DNA from 3 places in the Pannonibacter sp. Q-1 genome. Region 3 is predicted to be linked to each of the others. Evidence: predicted binding sites of a transcription regulator. Region 3 holds the regulator's gene; each other region holds the start of a gene.
The links. The regulator PhoB, encoded in region 3, activates phosphate uptake and scavenging genes when phosphate is short. The targets are predictions, from matches to a motif close to TGTCATNNANCTGTCAT.
Positions count from the first base shown of each region.

Region 1: a site for PhoB is predicted at 1,939-1,955, ahead of olsB (l-ornithine N(alpha)-acyltransferase). Genes of this name have one in related genera too.
Region 2: a site for PhoB is predicted at 3,254-3,270, ahead of ACVNHC_RS14810 (UDP-2,3-diacylglucosamine diphosphatase). Genes of this name have one in related genera too.

Region 1 covers NZ_JBSXNB010000005.1:17,294-25,056, forward strand. The annotation lists gene ACVNHC_RS14995 (ATP-binding protein) at 1-1,889, shown strand, start outside; gene olsB (l-ornithine N(alpha)-acyltransferase) at 2,168-3,064, shown strand; gene ACVNHC_RS15005 (transglycosylase domain-containing protein) at 3,253-5,436, shown strand; gene ACVNHC_RS15010 (M48 family metallopeptidase) at 5,437-6,174, opposite strand; gene ACVNHC_RS15015 (DUF2852 domain-containing protein) at 6,423-6,836, opposite strand; gene phaZ (polyhydroxyalkanoate depolymerase) at 7,126-7,763, opposite strand, start outside.
Region 2 covers NZ_JBSXNB010000004.1:720,746-728,508, reverse strand. The annotation lists gene thiD (bifunctional hydroxymethylpyrimidine kinase/phosphomethylpyrimidine kinase) at 1-243, shown strand, start outside; gene ACVNHC_RS14820 (TRAP transporter substrate-binding protein) at 233-1,342, shown strand; partial or broken gene ACVNHC_RS14815 (OmpP1/FadL family transporter) at 1,826-3,078, shown strand; gene ACVNHC_RS14810 (UDP-2,3-diacylglucosamine diphosphatase) at 3,316-4,119, shown strand; gene ACVNHC_RS14805 (glycosyltransferase family 4 protein) at 4,116-5,165, shown strand; gene ACVNHC_RS14800 (threonine ammonia-lyase) at 5,265-6,242, shown strand; gene ACVNHC_RS14795 (protein phosphatase CheZ) at 6,322-7,449, opposite strand; gene ACVNHC_RS14790 (MFS transporter) at 7,571-7,763, shown strand, end outside.
Region 3 covers NZ_JBSXNB010000001.1:295,621-303,383, forward strand. The annotation lists gene ACVNHC_RS01320 (transporter substrate-binding domain-containing protein) at 1-187, shown strand, start outside; gene ACVNHC_RS01325 (Hsp33 family molecular chaperone) at 232-1,215, opposite strand; gene argF (ornithine carbamoyltransferase) at 1,227-2,150, opposite strand; gene ACVNHC_RS01335 (acetylornithine transaminase) at 2,153-3,355, opposite strand; gene ACVNHC_RS01340 (GcrA family cell cycle regulator) at 3,779-4,351, shown strand; gene phoB (phosphate regulon transcriptional regulator PhoB) at 4,556-5,254, opposite strand; gene phoU (phosphate signaling complex protein PhoU) at 5,292-6,002, opposite strand; gene pstB (phosphate ABC transporter ATP-binding protein PstB) at 6,042-6,839, opposite strand; gene pstA (phosphate ABC transporter permease PstA) at 6,854-7,763, opposite strand, start outside.

The DNA.
Region 1 (7,763 bases), on a different contig from region 3:
GCGATGTGGTCATCCGCCGCGACATGGAAGAAAACGTCATCTATGCCAATCCGGCGGCCGGAAGCCTGTTCTGGCCGGAGCAGAGCCCGCGCCCCGGCGAAAAGCTGGAGCTGCCGCTGGCGGATACGCCGCAGGATCTGCTCAGCGCCGAAGCCACCGGCGTCTTTGGGGATATCCTGCTCGACACCCGCGAAGGCCCGCGCTGGTTCTCCCGCATCGACGTGACCGTGCGGGAAGGGCCGCGTGGAACGCCGGTACTGCAGACCGTGCTGCGTGACGTCACGGCGCGGCGCAAGATGGAAGAGGAGCTTCTGGCCGCACGCCAGAATGCGGAAAGCGCCAGCGAGGCCAAGTCCCGCTTTCTGGCGACGGTCAGCCACGAGGTGCGCACGCCGCTCAACGGCATTCTGGGCATGGCGGCGCTTTTGTCCGACACCCATCTCACCCATGAGCAGAGAGCCTATGTGCGGGCGCTGGAAACCTCCGGCGAAACGCTGCTGCTGCTGATCGACGAGCTGCTGGACTTCTCCCGCGCCGAAGCCGGCAAACTGACGATCCAGCCGGGACCGGTGGACCTCGAAAGCCTCGCTGAGCATGTGGTGGAACTGCTGGCGCCGCGTGCCCATGCCAAGGGGCTGGAGATCGGCTTCACCGCCGACCCGGCAATTCCCCGTATCGTAACGGCTGATGCCAACCGGCTGCGGCAGATCCTGTTCAATCTGGCCGGAAACGGCATCAAGTTCACCGAAGAGGGCGGCGTCCTCATCAGCCTCGCCATCACGCCGCAGGGCAGCGGCAGCCTGCTGACGCTGGAAGTGCGCGACACCGGCATCGGCTTTTCGGCGGCGGATGCCGAACGGCTGTTCGGCGAGTTCGAGCAGGTGGACCACGGCCCTGCCCGCCGCTATGGCGGCACGGGGCTTGGGCTTGCCATCGTCCGCCGGCTCGTGGGGCTGATGGAAGGCACGGTGGAAGCGGTGGCCGAGGAAGGCAAGGGTGCCGTCTTCCGCATCTGCCTGCCGCTGCCCGAAGCTCCCGATGCTGCCGGTGATGCCGGTCTTGAATGCCTGACAGGCCGCCGCATTGTGATCGTGTCACAGGGCGTGATCGAGGGCGAAGCGCTGGCGCTGCAGTTCACCACCCATGGCGCCAGGGTGCAGCTGGTGCAGCCGGGAGACGACACGCTGGCCGATGCCCTGCCCCATGCGGACCTCGTGCTGCTGGAGCATGGCGCGGTGGCCGATGGCGCGGGCTGGCTGGCCACGGCCCGGGCAGCGGGCTGCGTGGCGCCGGCTATTGTTCTCGTGACCCCGCAGGAGCGGGACCGGCTGGACCGGCTGCGCGAGGCAGGGTTCTCCGCCTATCTGGTGCGGCCCGTGCGCGGGCGCACGCTCCGGCGCATCATTGCCAGCCTCATGGGCGAAGGCGGTGAAACGCTGGCCTGGGAAGCGGCCGTGGATCTGCCGCCCGAGCGCATTCCCGGCGCGCCGCACCGGCTTGCTCCGGCCCGGCCGCTGCGGCTGCTGCTGGCCGAGGATAACGATATCAACCGGCTTCTGGGCGAAGCGCTGCTGCGCAAGCTCGGCCATGAGGTGACGGTGGTGCCCGACGGTCTGGAGGCCTGGCGCGCGGCCAGCGAGCAGAATTTCGATGCCATCCTGATGGACCTGCACATGCCGGGGCTCGACGGGCTGGATGCCATGGCCCAGATTCGCGAGATCGAAACCGCCCGCGGGCGCCCGCATGTGCCGGTGCTGATCGTCACGGCGGACGTGATGCCGGCCGCCCGCGACCGGGCAAGAGCGAGCGGTGTTGCCGGTTTCCTCACAAAACCGCTTTCCCGCGAAGCCGTTGAAGACGCATTGGAAAATCTGCCCTCCCGGACATAGTGCCGCTCCCGGATTGTTACCGTCACGAAATATTGTGAACGCTGGCCGTTGTCATGCTAGTGTTGGAAAACTATGGTCTACGGCAAGATCAGGGTTTCGCCGGTTAAGGGGATGAGAATCACTGCAGCGGCGCAGCAATCTGACAGGACAAACGAGGCCTGCGGCAACGGTTTCGCAGGGCCCCCGGTGGGAAACAACCGAGGCAGATAGGGGACCGAATCTCAATGATGCGGCCAGGTCTATTTTCTCCGCGCAAGCTCGTGCAGAAGTTCGTGCCGATGATGGGCGAACAGGGCATTTCCGCGCGCTTTTTCCCAGGTTTCGCCAAGTCTCTGCATGGCGAAACAGGCCTTTACGGCGATCTTTCCCTTGGCCGTGTCGGATCGCTGGAGGTGCGCCTCGCCCGCACCGCGCGTGAGGTGAAGAAGGCGCAGCGCCTGCGCTATCACGTCTTCTACGAGGAAATGTCCGCCATCGCCGATGCGCAGACCCTCGCCGCCCGCCGCGACATGGATGCCTTTGACGCCATCTGCGATCACCTTCTGGTCGTTGACCATGCCTCGATGAAGCGCAACAAGCTGGGCCGCCTGCAGCCGCAGATCGTCGGCACCTACCGCCTGCTGCGCCAGGACGTGGCCGAGGCAAACGGCGGCTTCTACACCGCCAGCGAATATGACATCCAGCCGCTGGTCGATGCCAATCCGGGCCTGCGCTTTCTGGAACTGGGCCGCTCCTGCGTGCTCAAGCCCTACCGCAACAAGCGCACGGTCGAGCTGCTGTGGCACGGCATCTGGGCCTATGTGATCCGCCACCGCATCGACGTGATGATCGGCTGTGCCTCCATCGAGGGCACGGATCCGGACCGGATCGCCAACCAGCTTTCCTTCCTGCACCACCATGCCCGTGCGCCGGAATCCTGGCGCGTGCGCGCCGTGGCGGAGCGCTATGTCGAGATGAACCGCGTTGCCCGCGAAGAGCTGAACGACAAGGCCACCTTGCGTGAACTGCCGCCGCTGGTGAAGGGCTACCTGCGCCTCGGCGCCTATATCGGTGACGGGGCCGTGGTCGACTATCAGTTCGGCACCACAGACGTTCTCATTGTCATGCCGGTGACGCAGCTGAATGAGCGCTACGTGAATTATTACGGTGCGGACGCCTCGCGCTACTCAAGCTGAGCTGGCGAACTATCCGCATCCAACGCCAAAGGACCGCTGCCTCTCCGGGGCGGCGGTTTTTGTTTGCGGGGCTCCGCATCCACGCCTCATCCGGCGCCCAAGGCTTAACGCCGCCTTAAACCAGCCGCTCTAGTTTGATGCAGACTGCCTGTGCTCCCCGCGCAGGCCCGCAGAGTGACGAGAGGCTCATGGCACGCCGCCCGGCAGGCAGCAATCGGATTGAACCGGCGTTTGGCTCTGCCAGCGGCGATCTTTACGATGTGCGCCCGGGAACCGGTGACGTTTCGGCAGAGCGCCCGGCCAGACGGCCCCGGCGCCCGCGCGCTGACGACAGCGACGCCCCCGCCCCCCGCCGCAAGCGGCCCGCAAAGGCAGGCGGCAAGGGCAAGGCCAAAAAGAAAGCCCGGCGCAGCCGCGCCCGCTCGTCCAATCCGCTGTTCTGGCTGATCCGCAAGCTGTTCTACTGGGGCTTCGTCCTGTCCATCTGGGGCGGTATCGCCGCCACCGGTGTGGTCGTCTATTACGCGGCCCATCTGCCGCCCACCTCCGAATGGAAGGTTCCGGCCCGCCCGCCCAATGTGAAGATCGTCGCCACCACCGGCGAGCTTCTGGCCAACCGGGGCGACACCGGCGGCGAGGCCGTGCGGCTGGAGCAGCTTCCGGCCTATCTGCCGCAGGCGGTGATTGCCATCGAGGACCGGCGGTTCGAAGACCATTTCGGGCTGGACCCGATCGGTCTGGTTCGCGCCTTCACCGTCAATTTCACCTCCGGCAATCTGGTGCAGGGCGGCTCGACGCTGACCCAGCAGCTGGCCAAGAACCTGTTTCTCGAGCCTGACCGCACCCTGAAGCGCAAGGTGCAGGAAGTGGTGCTGGCGCTGTGGCTGGAAGCCAAATACTCCAAGGATGAGATCCTGGAGATGTATCTCAACCGCGTCTATCTGGGCGCCGGCGCCTATGGGGTGGATGCGGCTGCGCGGCGCTATTTCGGCAAGTCGGCGCGGCTGGTCACCCTGCAGGAAGCCGCCGTTCTGGCGGGCCTGCTGAAGGCGCCCAGCCGCTATGCCCCCACGCGCAATCCCGAGCTGGCCTATGAGCGTTCCAAGGTGGTTCTGACCGCCATGCGCGATGCCGGGTTCATTGATGCAGCGGCCGCCCGGACCGCCATGAGCGAGCCCGCGCAGGTGGTCAGCGACAGGAACACCGCCAGCGCCAATTATGTGGCGGACTGGGTGATGGACCTGCTGCCGCAGTTTGCCGGATCCATCGACAGCGACATCATCGTCGACACCACCATTGATCCGGCCATGCAGCTGGCAGCGGAATCCGCACTTGTTGGCGCGTTGAACACCCATGGCCGGGAGCTCGGCGTCTCCCAGGGCGCCATCGTCATCATGGACACGGCTGGGGCCGTGCGGGCGATGGTCGGCGGCCGGAATTATCAGAAGAGCCAGTTCAACCGCGCCACCAACGCCCGCCGCCAGCCGGGCTCCGCCTTCAAGCCCTTCGTCTATCTGGCGGCACTGGAAAGCGGCATGACGCCGGACACGATCCGCCGGGACGAGCCTTTCTCCCTCAAGGGCTGGCGGCCGCAGAACTATACCAAGCAATATTACGGCGATGTCACGTTGACCGACGCGCTGGCCATGTCCCTCAACACGGTGGCTGCGCGGCTGGCGGTGGAGACCGGTCCGGCAAAGGTGGTGAAGGTGGCGCAGAAGCTGGGCATCCGCTCGCAACTGGCGGCCAATCCCTCGCTGGCGCTGGGCACATCGGAGGTGACGCCGCTGGAGATCACGGCGGCTTACGTGCCCTTTTCCAATGGCGGTTACGGGGTTGTGCCGCATGTCATCCGCCGCATCCGCACGGTGGAGGGCCGCACGCTCTATGCCCGGCAGGGGGATGGAACGGGCAAGGTGATCGACGGCCTGCGCCTTGCCCAGATGAACCACATGATGGCGCAGACGCTGGTCACCGGCACGGGCAAGAAGGCGATGCTGGCCGATCAGCGCCCGGCAGGCGGCAAAACGGGCACCAGCCAGGATTTCCGCGATGCCTGGTTCATCGGCTACACCGGCAACCTGACGGCCACCGTCTGGCTCGGCAATGACGACAACAGCCCGACGAAGAAGGCGACGGGCGGCTCGCTGCCGGCGGAGATCTGGAAGGCGGCGATGGACAAGGCGCATGCCGGTCTGCCCGTGGCGGGGCTTCCGGGTGTTGCCGAACAGCTGCCGCAGAATTACGGCCCCGTGCCCACCGACAATGCCCCCATTCCCCCGGCGGATGTGGGGGCCGATGGCCGGGTCATTCCGCCGCCGCCCTCGGAAGGCGGGCCGCTCGGCTTCATCGGAAGGCTGTTCGGCGGCTGATCAGCCGAAGAGATGCAGCTTGCCGCCCTCGTCCTTCAGCCACTGGCGGGCCTTGGGCGTGTGCGGGGCAAGCTGGCGGCACAGCGCCCAGAACCGGTCCGAATGGTTCATTTCCCGCAGATGCGCCACCTCGTGGGCCGCGACATAATCGAGGATCTCCGGCGGGGCGAGGATCAGCCGCCAGGAGAAGGACAGACGTCCGTTCGAGGCGCAGGAACCCCAGCGGCTGCGGGTGTCGCGCAGGGAAATGGCCGTGGCCTTCACCCCCAGCGTGGCCGTATGGCGGGCCACGGCTGCTTCGATATCGGCCCGCGCCTGCCGCTTCAGCCAGTCGGCCACCTTGCGGCCCGTATGTTCGGCAGCGCCGGGCACGCTGAGCACCGGATGACCTTCTGTATCAAGCCCCGCCGTCACCAGCCCGCGCAGGCGGCCGGAAGGCTCGATCCGGTGCAGGACGCCCCGGACGGGAACAACCGATCCGGCGGCAAAGGGGGTTGTTTGCGGCAGGGCCGCGAGCTTTTCCTCCAGCCAGCCGGCGTGCTTTTCGGCAAAGCGCTGGGCGGTGGAGAGCGAACCGCCCTTGGGGATGGTCAGCACCGGGCCGGACTGGTCATGCGGCAGGCGCAGCAGATAGCGCCGCGCGCGCGGATCAGGCCGCAGGCGCACGGCAATCTCGCCGCCGCTCAGCGGCAGCACGATGTGGTCCGGAAAAACAGGCCGCCGCAGCCGTGAGAACATTCCGCTTTCCTGCAAGGCCCGCAGACAGGCGCTGCGGGAGGTGATTCGACCGTATCAGAGGGTATCCGGTTTTGCAGGCGGGGGGAGTGGCTTGCAGCGCATTCACCCTCACCTTGTCAGCCCCGCGCAGGTGGGAATGACACCCGGTACCAAGGCACTGAGGCTCACTCGTTCCGTCTTGGTATAAACGGCGAAAGCGGCGCAAGGTGCGCCGCTTCCCGCGTGGTGCGCCGTACCGGACCGTACGGTCAGGCAGGGCCAGTGGTGCCGGAGCTGCGGCCGCGGGCAGACATGAAGCGGTCGAATTCTTCCTGATCCTTCGCCCGGCGCAGTTCGCGCAGAAAAGTATCGAATTCGGCGCGCATGGCATCGAGCTTGGCACGCTCTTCTTCCAGGCGCTTCAGCTCGCGCTCCCGGTAGTCGTCAAAGGCCACATTGCCGGTCCGGCCAAAGCTTCCCGTATTCATGGTGTTCACCGCGCTCTTGATCGGGCTTCTGTTCCACTGGTCACGCGCGTCCTGAAACAGCGTCTGGAAGCGGTCACCCCAAAGAATATAGGCAAGCATTGCCAGTCCGAGCGGCCAGAACAACACGAAGCCCAGCACCATCAGCGCGATGCTTGCCCCGTTCCAGCCAGGCCTCAACACAGTGTTCCCAGTCATCGTCATCCCCTTTCGGATTTCAACAGACAAAGACGTGGGGGCGGCGGCCCGGCCTTTCAAGAACATCATGAAGTCCTGTGCCGGTTACACGGGGTTCCGGCCTGCCTGCGGAATTTGACGCAAAGGCAGAAGGATTTATTGAATCAACGGCTTGGACGGAACGTTCGCCGTTCACCGGACCCGGCAGCAGACATGAAAAAACCCGGCCCCGCCCTGATCACCCACCGTAAAGCGGGCGTTTCGGGATGCGGGGCCGGGTCTGATCTCTGATCTGGTATCAGGCCGTGTCTCAGGCGACCGTTTCAGCCAGCTTGCGGGCCTGTTCGATCCAATTGTCGCGGGCCATGCGGCCCCGGAAGTCCAGACGGTCGTCCAGCGCCTCTATCTGCGCATCCGTCAGGCCTGCGATCTGCCAGAAGTGGAAGATGCCCGCTTCATTCAGGGCCTTTTCCAGCTTGGGGCCAACGCCGGTGATGGCCTTGAGATTGTCGGCAACGCCCTGCGGCTTGGCCAGCAGGATCTCGGCCAGCGGATCGGCCTTCGCAGCCACGGCAGCCTTCGGCTCTGGCTTTGCAGCGGCGGCAGCCGCCTCCGCTTTGGGCGCCGGCGCAGCTTCGGCCTTGGGTGCTTCGGCCACCGGCTTTTTCACCTCGGCCGGAGCGGCCGGCTTGGCGGCAGAAGCCTTCTTCAGGCGGTCGCGGTTGGCCTGGGAATGGGTCAGGATGAAGTCGATCATGCGCGGGGCAATTTCGGCGCGGAAGCGCGAGCCGTTGAACACGCCGTAATGGCCCACATTCGGCTGCTCGTAATGCACCTTCATGTCGTCCGGCAGGCTGGTGCAGAGCGTATGTGCGGCACGGGTCTGGCCACGGCCGGTGATGTCGTCCTTCTCGCCCTCGATGGTCAGCAGCGCGGTCTTGCGGATGG
Region 2 (7,763 bases), on a different contig from region 3:
GGACGCGAACAGTGGTTCACCGCCCCCCGCCATGCCACGCGCAACAGCCACGGAACCGGCTGCACCCTGTCGTCCGCCATTGCTGCGGGCCTTGCCAAAGGCCTTTCGCTGCCGGATGCGGTTGCCGGAGCGAAGCTCTATGTGACCCATGCCATCCGCGCGGCCGATGATCTCAAGATCGGTGAAGGCCATGGGCCCGTGCATCATTTCCACGCGCTCTGGGAGACAAGTCATGCCGACTGAGATCAAGCCGTCCGCCTCGCGCCGTCAGGCCCTCAAGCTGGGCGCGGCCAGCGCCGCTTCGCTGCTGGCAGCGCCCGCACTCGCCAGCACAAACTCTGCGGTGATCGAGTGGAAGATGGTGACCTCCTGGCAGAAGAACCTGCCGGGGCCGGGAACAACCGCCCAGACGATCTGCGACCGGATCGAGAAAATGTCGGGCGGGCGCATGCGCGTGCGGCTCTTTGCGGCCGGCGAACTGGTACCGCCGCTCGGCGTGTTCGATGCCGTGTCAGCCGGTACGGCACAGGTGGCGCACACGGCCTCCTTCTTCTGGCAGGGCAAGATGTCGGCCGCCGTCTGGTTTACGGCGATTCCCTTCGGCCTTCTGCCGCTCGAGCACATCACCTGGATCGAGCAGGGCGGCGGGCAGGCGCTGTGGGACGAGCTTTACGCCCCCTTTGGCATCAAGCCGGTGATGGCGGGCAACACCGGCGTGCAGATGGGCGGCTGGTTCCGCAAGGAAATCAATACGCTCGATGATCTTGCCGGCCTGAAGATCCGCATGCCCGGATTGGGCGGCGAGGTCATGCGCCGTCTGGGGGCAACGCCGGTCGCTCTGCCGCCGGGGGAAATCTTCCCGGCGCTGCAATCCGGCCTCATCGACGCAACCGAGTTTCTGGGGCCGTGGAGCGATCAGGCCATGGGCTTCCAGAAGGTGGCCAAGTTCTACTACGCCCCCGGCTTCCATGAGCCGAACGGCACTGGCGAGGCGCTGTTCAACAGGAATGCACTGGAAGGGCTGCCGGAAGATCTCAGAACCATCGTTCTGGAGGCCTGCAAGGCCGAGAACGGGCGCTCGCTGGCCGAAAGCGAATGGATGAATGCGGGCAGCCTTGAGAGCCTGCAGAAGGACGACGGGGTGCTGCTGCGCTTCTATCCCGAAGACGTGCTGGATGCGCTGCGCCGCGAAACAGAGCTGGTGCTGGGAGAGCTTGCGGCCAAGGACGAGCTTACAGCCCGCATCCACGCCAGCTACAGCAAGGCGCTGGCGCGGCTGGCGCCCTGGAGCCGGGTCTCCGTACAGCGGTTCCTTGCCGCGCGCGATGCCGGCAAGGCCTGACAGACTCCAGGCAGGCCCCGACTCACTGGAAGTGACTCACCAGTGACTACCGGTTTAGGCCCGGGTTTTGCGCGTCTTGAGCATTTTCAGGGAGTGCGCCAGCCTCTCTGGGATCTGGTGTGAGCCATGCGGCATCTGCAACCTGCCGTCTAGCAGCTCAAATTGTTGCTATCCTGCAACATGGCATTGGAAAACGAAACGGCGTGAAATCATTGAAAATCTGACTAAAAAATGTGCAACTGAAATGCAGGCGGGGTTTGAAGCGCTCAATCCTGCTGAATATGACATATTTCCGTCATTCAGGGCTGAGCTTCCCAAAGGGAATGCAGGCTGGTTTTCCGGATTGATGCAATGCAGCATAAATCCTAAGTTCTCGGCCATGCATTCTTTTGCAATTGATCTATCCTGAATTTTGCCTGACCGTTGATCCTGAGGAACAAAGCTTGGCAGGGCTTTGAGAATGCTTGGGAGGGTTTGAGCAACATGGTTCGTATCAGCAAGACGCTGGCTCTGTGCACCACCGCCATCGGGATGATCTCTGTTGCGGGGCAGGCTTATGCAGGCGGTTTTGCGCTGCGTGAGCAGAGCGCTTATTATCAAGGTATGTCCTTCGCCGGTAATGCAACGACCGGTCCGTCGATCTCGTCGATGTTCTGGAACCCGGCGGCGATCACAGGTGCAGGCTTGGGCATCACCACCGAGTCCCATCACGCGCTGATTGCGCCCAAGGCCAATATCAATCTTGATTCGACCTCCACGTTGCGCGCCTATGGCAACGGCGGCGACATTGCGTCCGATGCCTGGATCGGCTCCAGCTACACGGCATACAACGTCAACGATCAGGTATTCTTTGGTCTTGCCGTGAATGCGCCGTTCGGTCTTTCGACCAAACCGGATGGCGGCGTGCCTTGGGCAGGCCAGACCTACAATGCGGGCTCGAAGGCGTTCTCGATCAACGCCAACCCGATGGTCGGCTATAAGGTGAATGACCAGCTGGCTTTTGGCGCGGGTGTGCAGGTGCAGTATTTCAGCGTGCGGCTGAGAACAGGTACGAATGCTTCCACCACGCCGCCCGTCACGACGCTTGAAGGCGACAACATCGGCGTGGGTGTTACCGCAGGCGTGATCTACAAGCCCTTTGCCGGTACCGAGTTCGGTCTCGGCTACCGTTCGGGTGTGGCTCACGATCTTGACGGGACGATCACGTCGGCCGCTGCAGTTCCGATCTATGCCTCGCTGATCACGCCCGAAACCGTCACCTTGTCTGCCAAGCAGCGCATCACCGACAGCTTTCGCGTGCTGGCACCGTGGAGTGGGCCAACTGGAGCCGGTTGAAGTCGCCCAAGGTCACGCTTCAGGCCAATGGCGCCACGCTGACCACGCTGAAGTTCAACTACAACGACGGCTGGTTTGCGGCTCTGGGTGCGGAATATGATGTCAACGAGCACCTGACTGTTCGGGCAGGTGCGGCCTATGAATGGTCGCCCATTGACGACAAGATCCGCTCCGCCCGCCTGCCGGACAGTGACCGGATCTGGTTGAGCGCGGGTGCCAGCTACAAGGTGCTGGACAATCTGGCCTTCGACCTGGGCTACACCCACATCATCGGCCGCGATGCGAATATTCGTATCGCGCCGGGGCACCAGGACTACAGCGCGGCTGCGCCCATCGTGTTCGCCGGCAAGGCGGATGCCTCGGTCAACATCGTCAGCGCTGCCATGCGCTACCGCTTCTGACCGCCTATCCAGCGGTATCAAAGACGGCCGGTACCCGCGGGTGCCGGCCGTTTGCATTTCCGGGACAAACGTCCGTTCCGGTCATTCATTGAACTGTCGCATTTTTCCGTAAATGTCTTTTGTTCAATAATAAATTTCGCCAGAAAACTGGGCGTCTGCTTGTGAAAAACTTTGCTGTCATAATCCTGATACCTGAATCGCGTCTAAGGGGGCAAAAGGTAATCGGGAGCGCCAGACATGACAGCTCTGCAGGAGGGCCAGCATTACCGGGCCCTGTTCATTTCGGATGTTCATCTTGGGACGCGCGGATGCCAGGCAGATCTTCTGCTCGACTTCCTGAAGTACAATGACGCCGAGACCGTGTATCTGGTCGGCGATATTGTCGACGGCTGGCGGCTGAAGCGCAGCTGGTACTGGCCGCAGGCGCATAATGACGTGATCCAGAAGATCCTGCGCAAGGCCCGCAAGGGTGCGCGCATCTTCTATATTCCCGGCAATCATGACGAATTCCTGCGGGACTTCCTCGGGACCCATTTCGGCGGCGTCGAGGTGGCGGACAGTGTCGTGCATACGGCAGCCGACGGGCGCGAGTATCTGGTCATCCACGGTGACCAGTTCGACGTGGTCATCCGTCATGCCAAGTGGCTCGCCTTCTTCGGCGACAAGGCCTATGTGACGGCGCTGGCGCTCAATACCGGCTTCAATCTTGTGCGCCGCCGTCTCGGCCTCACCTACTGGTCACTCTCGGCCTGGGCAAAGCTGAAGGTGAAAAATGCCGTGAACTTCATCGGCCGCTTCGAGGACGCCCTGTCCGATGAAGCCCGCCGCAAGGGCGTTCACGGGGTCATCTGCGGCCACATTCACCATGCCGCCAGTCATGATATCGACGGCATCCACTACATCAACACCGGTGACTGGGTCGAAAGCTGCACGGCGGTTGCCGAGCATCACGACGGAACGTTCGAGGTTATAAGATGGGTGCAGCGTCCGGCCGAACAGCAGGCGGAACAGGGGATGGGGGAGCGCTCCGTCGCGGCATGACATCTATTCTCATCGTCACAGACGCCTGGCATCCGCAGATCAATGGTGTGGTCCGTTCTCTGGAATTGACCGCGAACCAGTTGCTGCGCATGGGTCTGCGCGTTGAGTTTCTGACGCCGCAGCTCTTCCGCACCCTGCCGTGCCCCACCTATCCGGAAATCCGTCTGTCGCTGACCACCCGCGCACGCGTGGCAGCGATCATGGACCGGTTCGCCTGTGACCATCTGCACATTGCCACCGAAGGCCCGCTGGGTCTGATGGCCCGCTCTGTCGCGCTGAAGCAGGGCAAGGTCTTCACGACGAGCTATCACACGCGCTTTCCGGAATATCTGGCGGCGCGCCTGCCGGTGCCGGTGTCTGTCACCTACAGGTGGCTGCGGCGCTTCCACAATGCCGGGCAGGGCTGCATGGTGGCGACCGGCAGCCTGGAGAAGGATCTGGCCGAGCGTGGTTTCACCCATCTGATGCGCTGGTCGCGCGGGGTGGATGCGGAGCTGTTCCGCCCCTATGAGGGCTCTGTCCTGCCGCCGGATCTGCCGCGCCCCATCTTCATGAATGTGGGCCGGGTGGCGGTGGAAAAGAACATCGAGGCTTTCCTCAATCTGGATCTGCCCGGCAGCAAGGTGGTCGTCGGCAGTGGCCCGCAGCTGGAGACATTGCGCAAGGCCTATCCGGACGTGCTTTTCACAGGTCCCAAGACGGGCGAAGATCTGGCCCGTGCCTATGCTTCGGCCGATGTCTTCGTCTTCCCCTCGCTGACGGATACGTTCGGCAATGTGCTGCTGGAGGCGCTGGCCTGCGGCGTGCCGGTTGCGGCCTATCCTGTGATGGGGCCGCTGGATGTCATCGGCGACAGCGGCGCAGGGGTTCTCGATACGGACCTGCAGGCGGCAGCCCTTGCCGCTCTTGATATTCCCCGCAGCTATTGCCGCCAGGTGGCGCTTGGCTTCAGCTGGGAGGCAAGCTCCCGCCAGTTCCTGGACAATGCCATCGACGCCTATAGTTCGCGCCACGATGGCAAGCTGCCAGAGCCTGTCCCCGCCTGAACCTGTCCCGGCCTGAATTGCCACGGTGACAAGCCTTTCGTTGCCGCATGACCAAGCTGTTGCTAGGTCTCGGAAATCGCATATTTCCGGAGACCGGCCATGACAGGTACCCTCTCGCTTGATGATGTGAAGGCCGCGGCCGCACGGCTGCAAGGCCATGCTTTTGAAACGCCGCTCCTGTCCTTCAAGGTGCTGGATGAAGCGGCGGGGCGGAAGGTCTGGCTGAAGCCTGAAAATCTCCAGCGGACGGGCTCCTTCAAGTTTCGCGGTGCCTTCAACCGTCTGTCGCAGATCCCGGAGGGGGAGCGCGCGGCCGGCGTTGTGGCCTGCTCTTCGGGCAATCATGCGCAAGGCGTGGCGGAGGCAGCGCGCATCCTCGGCATGCCTGCCGTCATCGTCATGCCGGAGGATGCGCCTGCCATCAAGCTGAAGCGCACGGCGGAGATGGGTGCCCGGGTCGTTACCTACAAGCGCGGCGTCGAAGACCGCATCGCTATCGCCAAAGCCATCTGTGAGGAAAACGGCGCCACTTTCGTGCATCCCTATGATGACCGGGGCGTCATTGCCGGGCAGGGCACGATTGGCCTTGAGATTGTCCGCCAGTCCGCAGCTCTCGGTCTTGATATCGAAGCCGTCGCAGCCTGCACGGGCGGCGGCGGGCTCACCAGCGGTGTGGCGCTGGGGCTGGAAGAGGGGCTGGCCGGTGCCGTGGTCTACACCTGCGAACCGGCAGGCTTTGACGACTATGCCCGCTCGCTCGCCAGCGGGCGGCGCGAGGTGAATGCCAATGGCTCCGGCTCGGTCTGCGATGCGATCCTCACCGAAAGCCCGGGCGAACTCTCCTTCGAGGTCCTGACCCGCCGCAAGGCGCGCGGGCTGGTGGTGAGCGATGACGAAGCGCTGGCCGCTGTTGCCTTTGCCTTCCGCGAACTGAAGCTGGTGGTGGAGCCGGGCGGAGCGGTGGCGCTTGCCTCGGTTCTCTTCCGCAAGATGCCCGCCGGAAACGGCCCTGTGGTTGCGATCCTGTCCGGCGGCAACATCGATCCGGAAACGCTCGCAAGGGCGCTGGCTGTCTGAGCAGGTTCATTAGGTCTCAAACATGCGAAAACCCCGGTGTGGCCGGGGTTTTCCTTGGATTGTGCTGTTTCTGGAGCGGTCAGCTGAACAGGGCCTGACGCTCGCTCTCGGTCAGCATGGCCAGCGGGTCTTCGTCCTCGGAAAATTCCTCGGCCGCTTCCCACTCGGCATCTGCCTGGGTCTCTTCCGCCGGGGTCTCATCACCGCCGCCCATGTCGAACAGCTTGGCGATGTCGTCCTCGCCCATTTCCTGTTCCGGGTCATCGAAACCGGCTTCGCCAGCAAAGGCTTCGTCTGTCTGCTCGAAAATGGCGTCAATCGTGGCTGCATCCAGCTGATCGACATGCTGGTCTTCTTCGATCTTCGCGGGGGCAGGAGTTGCCTTGGCTGCGGGCTTTGCAGCCGGGGCCGCTGCAGCCTTGGCCGCCGGGGCAGGAGCCGGAGCGGCTGGCTCATTGCCGAATTCGACGCTGAAGAAACCGCTGCTCTGGTCTTCTGCTTCTCCGCCCATCACGTCGTCAACGAAGGACTGGCTGACGCCCTTGCCGGCAAGCTGCGGGCCGTTGAGGAGATGCGCATCCGGGCGGGAATCGACCGGGCCGGCGGTATCGTCGGCATTCACGTCCTCGATGCCCCAGATGCCGATCATCAGGTTGATGCGGCTTTCGAGGTAGCGCAGAACATGCACCACCTTCTGGGTGCGCTGGCCGGTGAGATCCTGGAAGGAACAGGCCATGAAGATTTCGGTGGCCTTGGCATCGATATCGTCGCAGACCGATTCGTCGGCACCGTTCTCGCGCAGGGTCCAGGCATATTCCTGGATCTTTTCCGCAGCGTTCAGGATGTCCTGCGTCGCGCCTTCCGTCTGCGTGATGATCGCATCCAGCTCGTGCGAGGCATCCGTGAAACGGTTGCTCTCCTCATCTTCCTTCTTGATGTTGGAAATCTCACGCTTGGTGCGTTCGATCGCCTCATGCATGTCGGCAATGTCGAGGCGGATGCGGTTGAGATCGGGAACGCTGCGTTCCCGGCGCATCATCTTCTCAAGCCGGGCGATGGCATCAAGAATGGAATTTGTTTCGGAGCTGCGGTGGCGGCGCAGATATTCGGTCAGAAAGCGGCGGCCGCGATCCGATTCCGAAAGGGTCTGCTCCAGTGTGAGATACTCGTGCTCCGGTATCAGGACTGGCGGTTCGGTTTCTGCCATCGTATCGTCTCGGCGTCCTATTCGCTGCAGCGGACATTCGATTCGAATGTTCCTCCAACTCATGCGGTATAGTAGGCCCAAGAAGTTAACATCCCTTTAGGCCGTCAAGGTTCGATCCTTCATGAAGATGTTCCAAGTTGGGCTCGCCCCCCGGGTGAGTGCTCTCTATGGTGTCAATTTTGTCGGTACGGGACTATTCCTCCCATTTTTTCCGATCATTCTTGCAAATAGATCATACTCAGTTACGGAAGTCTCATTTGCTCTCGCAATTGGCACCTATGCAAAGATTGCAGCCTCTCCATTTCTGACGGGAC
Region 3 (7,763 bases):
GCGTCTGCTGCCCGAGCGTTTCATGGTGATCAAGCAGGCTCTGGGCGTGCCCGCAGGCCGGGATCCCCGCCTGACCGGGGCGCTCAACGCCTTTCTTGCCCGCTCCCGCAGTTCCGGCCTGATCGCGAAGCTTCTGGAGAGCAACAGGACGGAAGGCGCCGTCATTGCCGGGCCGGAGGCAGCCTGAAAAAAAGCGCCCGCCCTCGACGGGGCGGGCAGCCTTCATCTCTTTCAGACGGCTTCGGCCTTGAACTCGTAGACGGCACTGCAGAATTCGCAGGTCACCACCACCTTGCCGTCCACAACCATCTCCGCCTTCTCCTCTTCGGAGAAGCTCTGGAAGATGCCCTCGATCTTCTCGCGCGAGCAGCGGCAGCGGTCGGCGATGGGCTGGGCGTCATAGAGGCGCACGCCGCGCTCATGGAACAGGCGGAACAGCAGCTCCTCGACCGGGATGTCCGGATCGGTCAGCTCGTCATCGCGCACGGTGCCGGTGAGGCTGCGGGCCTCGGTCCAGGCATCGTCCTCATCAATGCTGTGCTCTTCCACGCCTTCCGGCATGTCTCCGGGGTGGAGATCGGCCTGACGCATGCGCTCCGGCGCTTCGGGCAGGAACTGCACGAGAATGCCGCCGGCAGTCCACTGCTGGCTCGGGGCTTCGCCCTCGCGGCGGGTGAACAGGCGGCCAACGGCAAGGCGCACTTCGGTCGGGATCTGTTCGGAACGGGCGAAGTAGCGGCGGGCCACCTCTTCCAGCGAAATGCCGTCCAGCTCCACCAGCCCCTGATAGCGCTGCATGTGCTTGCCCTGGTCGATGGTCATCGCCAGATGGCCACGGCCCAGAAGCGCGGCCGCATCGCCATGTTCCCCTGCCCCGCCCGGCGCAAAGGCTTCCGGCTCGAAACGGGCATAGGCGCGGATGGCATCAGGTGAGGAAAAATCCACCACCAGCATGTTCACCGGGCCGTCGGTCTGGGTCTGCAGCGTGAAGCGGCCCTCGAACTTCAGCGAGGTGCCGAGCAGCGCCGTCAGCGCAATCGCCTCACCCAGCAGGCGGGCGACCGGCGCCGGATAGTCATGCCGGTCAAGGATCTGGTTCAGGATGGGGCCAAGCGCCACGGCGCGGCCGCGCACATCCAGCCCTTCCACGGAGAAGGGCCGGACGGCATCGGTGCCCGCAGGCGTCACGCCATAGGATGCAAGATCAAGTGCCACGTTTTACGTCCTCAAAGGCCGTTGAAACACCAGGCCAGAATGCCCTTCTGGGCATGCAACCGGTTTTCGGCCTCGTCAAAGACCACAGAATTGGGTCCGTCCATCACGTCCGAAGTGACTTCCTCGCCGCGATGGGCCGGCAGGCAGTGCATGAACAGGGCATCCGCATGGGCTTCCGCCATCAGCCGCTTGTTCACCTGATAGGGGCTCAGCAAGTTGTGACGGGTTGCCTCGTCGTCGTCGCCCATGGACACCCAGCAGTCGGTGATGACGCAATCGGTGCCCTTCACGGCGGCGAAGGGATCATCGGTGACGATGATCGAGGCGCCTTCCGCACGCGCGGCTTCAATGAGCGCAGGCGGCGGCGCCAGTTCCGGCGGCGTGGCGATGCGCAGCTCGAAATCCATACGCGGTGCGGCATGCACCCAGGAGGCCAGCACGTTGTTGCTGTCGCCGGTCCAGGCCACGGACTTGCCCTTGATGGAGCCGCGATGCTCCTCAAAGGTCATCAGATCGGCCATGATCTGGCACGGATGCGAGCGCTTGGTCAGGCCATTGATGACCGGAACGGTGGCGTTTGCCGCCAGCTCGTTGAGGTCATCATGGTCGAGAATGCGGATCATGATGGCATCAACAAAGCGGGACAGCACCCGGGCCGTGTCGGCGATGGTCTCGCCCCGGCCCAGCTGCATTTCCGCGCCGGTCAGCATCAGCGTTTCACCGCCAAGTTCGCGCATGCCCACGTCGAAGGAAATGCGGGTGCGGGTGGAGGGCTGCTCGAAGATCATCGCCAGCACCTTGCCGGCCAGCGGGCCTTCACCGCGGCGGACACCGTTGCGCTCAGTCTTCAGCTTGCGCCCGAGGGCCAGAATTCCGCGCAGTTCCTCACCGTCAAACTGCGTCAGATCGAGGAAATGACGCCCATTCGCAGACATGTTCACACCCCATCCCCTTCCTTGGCCAGATCGGCCTCCACGGCCGCTGCGGCCGCCTCGATGCGGGCCACAGCCTCGCCGATTTCCTCATCCGTGATCGTCAGCGGCGGCAGGATGCGCAGCACGTTGTCGCCGGCGGGAACCACCAGCAGGCCATTGGCGCGCACCTTGGCCAGAACTTCCGCATTCGGGCGGACACATTTGATGCCGAGCATCAGCCCGCGCCCGCGCACATCCTCGAATACCTTCGGATAGGCGTCGATCACCGCAGCCAGCCGCTGCTTCAACAGGAGGCCCTTGCGCTGCACTTCTTCCAGGAAGCCCGGGGCCAGAATGACATCCAGCACCGCATTGCCCACGGCCATGGCCAGCGGGTTGCCGCCGAAGGTGGTGCCATGCGTCCCCGGAACCATGCCGGCGGCAGCGGCTTCCGTGGCAAGGCAGGCGCCCATGGGGAAGCCACCGCCGATGCCCTTGGCAACGGCCATCAGGTCCGGCGTCACACCCGCCCATTCATGGGCAAAGAGCTTGCCCGTGCGGCCAACGCCGGTCTGGATCTCGTCAAAGATCAGCAGCAGGCCTTCGGCATCGCAGATCTCGCGCAGCTTGCGCAGGAATTCCGCATCCACCTCGCGCACACCGCCCTCTCCCTGAATGGGCTCAATGCAGAGCGCTGCTGTCGTTGGGCCGATGGCCGCCTTCAGCGCATCCAGGTCACCGGTCTTCACCTGATCAAAGCCCGGCGCCTTGGGGCCGAAGCCTTCCATATACTTGGCCTGGCCGCCCGCCGCGATGGTGGCAATGGTCCGGCCATGGAAGGCGCCTTCAAAGGTGATGATGCCGATCCGTTCCGGGCGGCCATTGACATAATGATAGCGCCGCGCCGTCTTGATGCAGGCTTCCATCGCCTCGGCGCCGGAGTTGGAAAAGAACACCCGGTCCGCAAAGGTGGCATCCGCCAGCCGCTGGCCGAGCTCTTCCTGCCCCGCAACCTTGTAGAGATTGGAGATGTGCCACAGCTTCTCGGCCTGCGCCTTCAGTGCATTGACGAGATGGGGGTGGGAATGACCCAGCGCATTCACCGCGATTCCCGACCCGCAGTCGAGAAAGCGTCGCCCGTCAGCGGTCTCCAGCCAGACGCCTTCTCCGCGGACGAAATCCAGGTCCGCCCGTGCGTATGTGCCGAAAAGTGCCGACGCAGTCATTTCCCTTGCTCCTTCAGGTAGTTAAGCGCGCCTTCCGCATGGGGTTCATGCCAGGGCGTCTACCATCAACGGGTTCTCAAAACGAACTGTGCCGCCCTCGCAGGCGGCACACCGAACAAGGACCGTTTATACAACGGTCCTGCCTATGGGTGTCAATGCAAATGGCGCATTTCCGCCATTGCCGCAGAAGGTAAAAGTCAACCCCGGTTATCTGGGGAAAAGTCGTTTCGTCCCCGGTTCATGTTTGCCCCCAACTTGCCTCGCCTTCACCGCCCATTGTAGTGTCCAACCAGTCGGATACGACATGTCGTGCTGTAGTTCACCAAATCATACTGGATATGGCCACTAAGGCGCGGACCACGCGTGCCTTAATTCATGGTTAATGCGTAAAATTCTACAGCCGCAAACGACGGGGTGCGACAGATGAGCTGGACTGACGAACGCGTAGATCTCTTGAAGAAGCTTTGGACGGACGGTCTGAGCGCGAGCCAGATTGCTGCCGAGCTTGGCGGCATCACGCGCAACGCTGTCATCGGCAAGGTTCACCGCCTTGGCCTGTCGGGCCGCGCCAAGACGGCGGCCCCTGTCACCAAGCAGCGCCGCCCGCGCAGCGCAACGGCGCCGGTGACGGCAGCCGCCGCGCCGCAGCAGACCACGGTGCAGGCCACCTCCACCATCCGCACGCCTTCGGCAGGAACGCCGCAGCTGCGCGGCGCCACCGCACTGAAGATGGCACCGCAGGAAGATGTGGCCATCGACGTGGAAGCAGCACCGCTCGCCGAACTGGTGCCCTTCACCGAGCGCGCCACAATCCTCACCCTCACCGAGCGCACCTGCAAGTGGCCGATCGGTGACCCGTCCTCTGCGGATTTCTATTTCTGCGGCCGCCATTCGGAGCCCGGCGTTCCCTATTGCCCGCAGCACTGCCGGATCGCCTACCAGCCGGTCAACGACCGCCGCCGCGCCGCTCCGGACAAGAAAGCCCTTCGCGGCTGATGCTTCAGAGGGGGCCAACCAGCACCCCAAGCGGCTCCCTCACCCAATCAAGCCTGCCCGCTGCGGCAGGCTTTTTTGTTGGCTGGACGTCCGGCTGCATTTGTTGAGCGGCTGGGAACGCCGGCGCAAAGTGGCGCGCTTCTCCAAAAGCCAAAAGGCCCGCACGGATGGCGGGCCTTTCCAGAATAATTGCAGCAGAGCGGATCAGCTGGCGACGGCGAACTGATCGTTGAAGGCATAACCCGCGCCGCGGACCGTGCGGATCGGGTCCTTCACCTTGCCCTTGTTGATGGCCTTGCGCAGGCGGCCGACGTGAACGTCGACGGTGCGCTCATCCACATAGACATCGTGGCCCCACACGCCGTCGAGCAGCTGCTCGCGCGAGAAGACGCGGCCGGGCGAGGTCATCAGGAATTCCAGCAGGCGGAACTCGGTCGGCCCCAGGTGAATTTCCTTGCCGTTGCGGCGGACGCGGTGGGTTTCCTTGTCCAGTTCCAGATCGCCGGACTTCAGCATGGTGGACACCACTTCCGGGCGGGCCCGGCGCAGGATGGCGCGCACGCGGGCCATCAGCTCGGGGATCGAGAAGGGTTTCACCACATAGTCGTCAGCCCCGGTGGCGAGGCCACGGATGCGCTCGGCCTCCTCGCCGCGTGCCGTCAGCATGATGATCGGCAGGCGTTCGGTTTCGGACCGGGCCCGGACGCGGCGGCACAGCTCGATGCCGGAAAGTCCCGGCAGCATCCAGTCCAGCAGCAAGAGGTCCGGCTGCGTCTCCCGCAGCCGGATTTCGGCGTCATCTCCCCGGTTGCAGGAGTCCACGTCATAGCCTTCGGCTTCGAGATTGTAGCGCAGCAGAAGGCTCAGGGGCTCTTCGTCTTCAACGATAAGAACCTTGGGCATGGCAATATGCTCCGGACGTCACTTACAGGCAGGCAGATCAGGCGCCTTCGTTTTCGGCAATGCCCATCTCGTCGATCTTGCGGCGGGCTTCCAGCAGCTGGTCACCGGTCACCATGAAATAGACGTTTTCGGCGATGTTGGTGGCATGGTCACCAATGCGCTCGATGTTCTTGGCACAGAACAGCAGGTGGGCACACTGGGTGATCTTGCGCGGATCTTCCATCATGTAGGTCAGCAGCTCGCGGAACAGCGAGGTGTAGATGGCATCCACCTCATCGTCGCGCTCGCGCACGGCCTTGGCGGCTTCGGCATCACGGCCCGTATAGGCGTCCAGCACCGACTTGAGCTGGTTCAGCGCCAGATCGGACATGTGCTCGACGCCGAAGGCGGCCTTCTTGGAATTGAAGACGCCGTCGATGGCAATCACGCGCTTGGCGATGTTCTTGGCAAGGTCACCGACACGCTCCAGATCGTTGGCGATGCGGCCTGCGGCCATGATCTCGCGCAGATCCTGGCCCATCGGCTGGCGCAGGGCGACGATGCGGATGAACTTCGCCTCGATTTCCTGCTGCATCTCGTCCAGCTTGGCATCGGCCTGAACGGTGGCCTGTGCCTTGGGCAGATCGTGAGTCAGCAGAGCGGTGACGGCATCATTCACCAGCTTCTCCGCCAGACCGCCCATTTCGGCGACCCGGCCGGCCAGGGCGCGCAGTTCCTCGTCATACGAGCTAACGGTATGCTCGGACATGTCGTGTTCCTCTCAAATTCTGGGGCGCAAGATCCAGTATCAGCCGAAACGGCCGGTGATGTAATCCTGCGTGCGCTTGTCCTGCGGATTGGTGAAGATGTCCTGCGTCGCCCCTTCCTCGACCAGATTGCCGAGATGGAAGAAAGCGGTGCGCTGGGACACGCGGGCAGCCTGCTGCATGGAGTGCGTCACGATCACGATGGTGAAGTTGGTGCGCAGCTCGTCGATCAGCTCTTCGACCTTGGCGGTCGCGATCGGATCAAGGGCCGAGCACGGCTCGTCCATGAGGATCACTTCCGGGCTGACGGCGATGGCGCGGGCAATGCAGAGACGCTGCTGCTGGCCACCGGACAGGCCCGTGCCCGGACCATCAAGACGGTCCTTCACTTCGTTCCACAGGCCGGCCTTCTGCAGCGAGGCAGAAACCACTTCATCGAGTTCCGCCTTGTTGCGGGTCAGGCCGTGGATGCGCGGACCATAGGCGACGTTCTCGTAGATCGACTTGGGGAACGGGTTCGGCTTCTGGAACACCATGCCGACCTTGGCGCGCAGCTGCACCGGATCGACCTTCGGATCGTAGATGTTCTCGCCGTCGATCAGGATGTCACCTTCAACACGGCAGATGTCGATGGTGTCGTTCATCCGGTTGAGGGTGCGCAGGAAGGTGGACTTGCCGCAGCCCGACGGACCGATAAAGGCGGTCACGGAACGGGGCTGAATCTTGATGTCCACGTCCTTGATGGCGTGCTTGTCGCCGTAATAGACCTGAACCTTGCGGGCGACGATCTTGGGTTCTGCGTGGGTCACGCCGTTCTCCACTTTTGCGCTGACATTCATCGGTAATCCCTTTCTTACCAGCGGCGCTCAAAGCGGCGGCGCAGGATGATGGCAACCAGGTTCATTACGATCAGGAACACCAGCAGCACGATAATGGCTCCGGATGCGCGCTCGACGAAAGCCGGGTCACCACGCTGCGTCCAGTTGAAGACCTGAACAGGCAGGGCAGCTGCCGGCTCGAAGAAGCCTTCCGGCGGAGCAGACGGGAAACTGCGAACAAATGAAACCATGCCGATCAGCAGCAGGGGTGCGGTTTCACCAAGGGCCTGAGCCAAGCCAATGATCGTTCCAGTCAGGATGCCGGGAGCGGCAAGCGGCAGCACGTGATGAAAGATCGACTGCATCTTCGACGCACCGACCCCAAGCGCCGCATCCCGGATGCTCGGCGGCACCGCGCGCAGCGCAGCACGGGTGGCAATGATGATTGTCGGGATCGTCATCAGCGTCAGGACAAGACCGCCAACCAGCGAGGCCGACTGGGGAAGACCGGCAAAATTGATGAAAACAGCCAGGCCAAGGATACCGAACACGATTGACGGAACGGCTGCCAGGTTCGAGATGTTGACTTCAATCAGGTCAGTAAACCAGTTCTTGGGGGCAAATTCCTCAAGGTAGATGGACGCCGCCACGCCGATCGGAACCGCCAGGACAAGAACAATCATCATCATGTACATGGAGCCGAGGAAGGCGATACCCAGACCTGCCGCTTCAGGACGCAAGTCGGAGGCATCCGGTCCGAAGAAGAAGCCCCAGTTGAAGCCCTCATACATCATGCCGGCTGCGCGCATTCTGTCGGCGAGTTCCAGCTGCTCAGGCGAGATATTGCTATCCAGCTTCGCGCTGTCCATCGTGACGCGGCCCTTGAAGTAGCCATCGACACGGCCGTTGGCGTAGGTCTTGAACTTGATTGTCTGGCCGACAAGG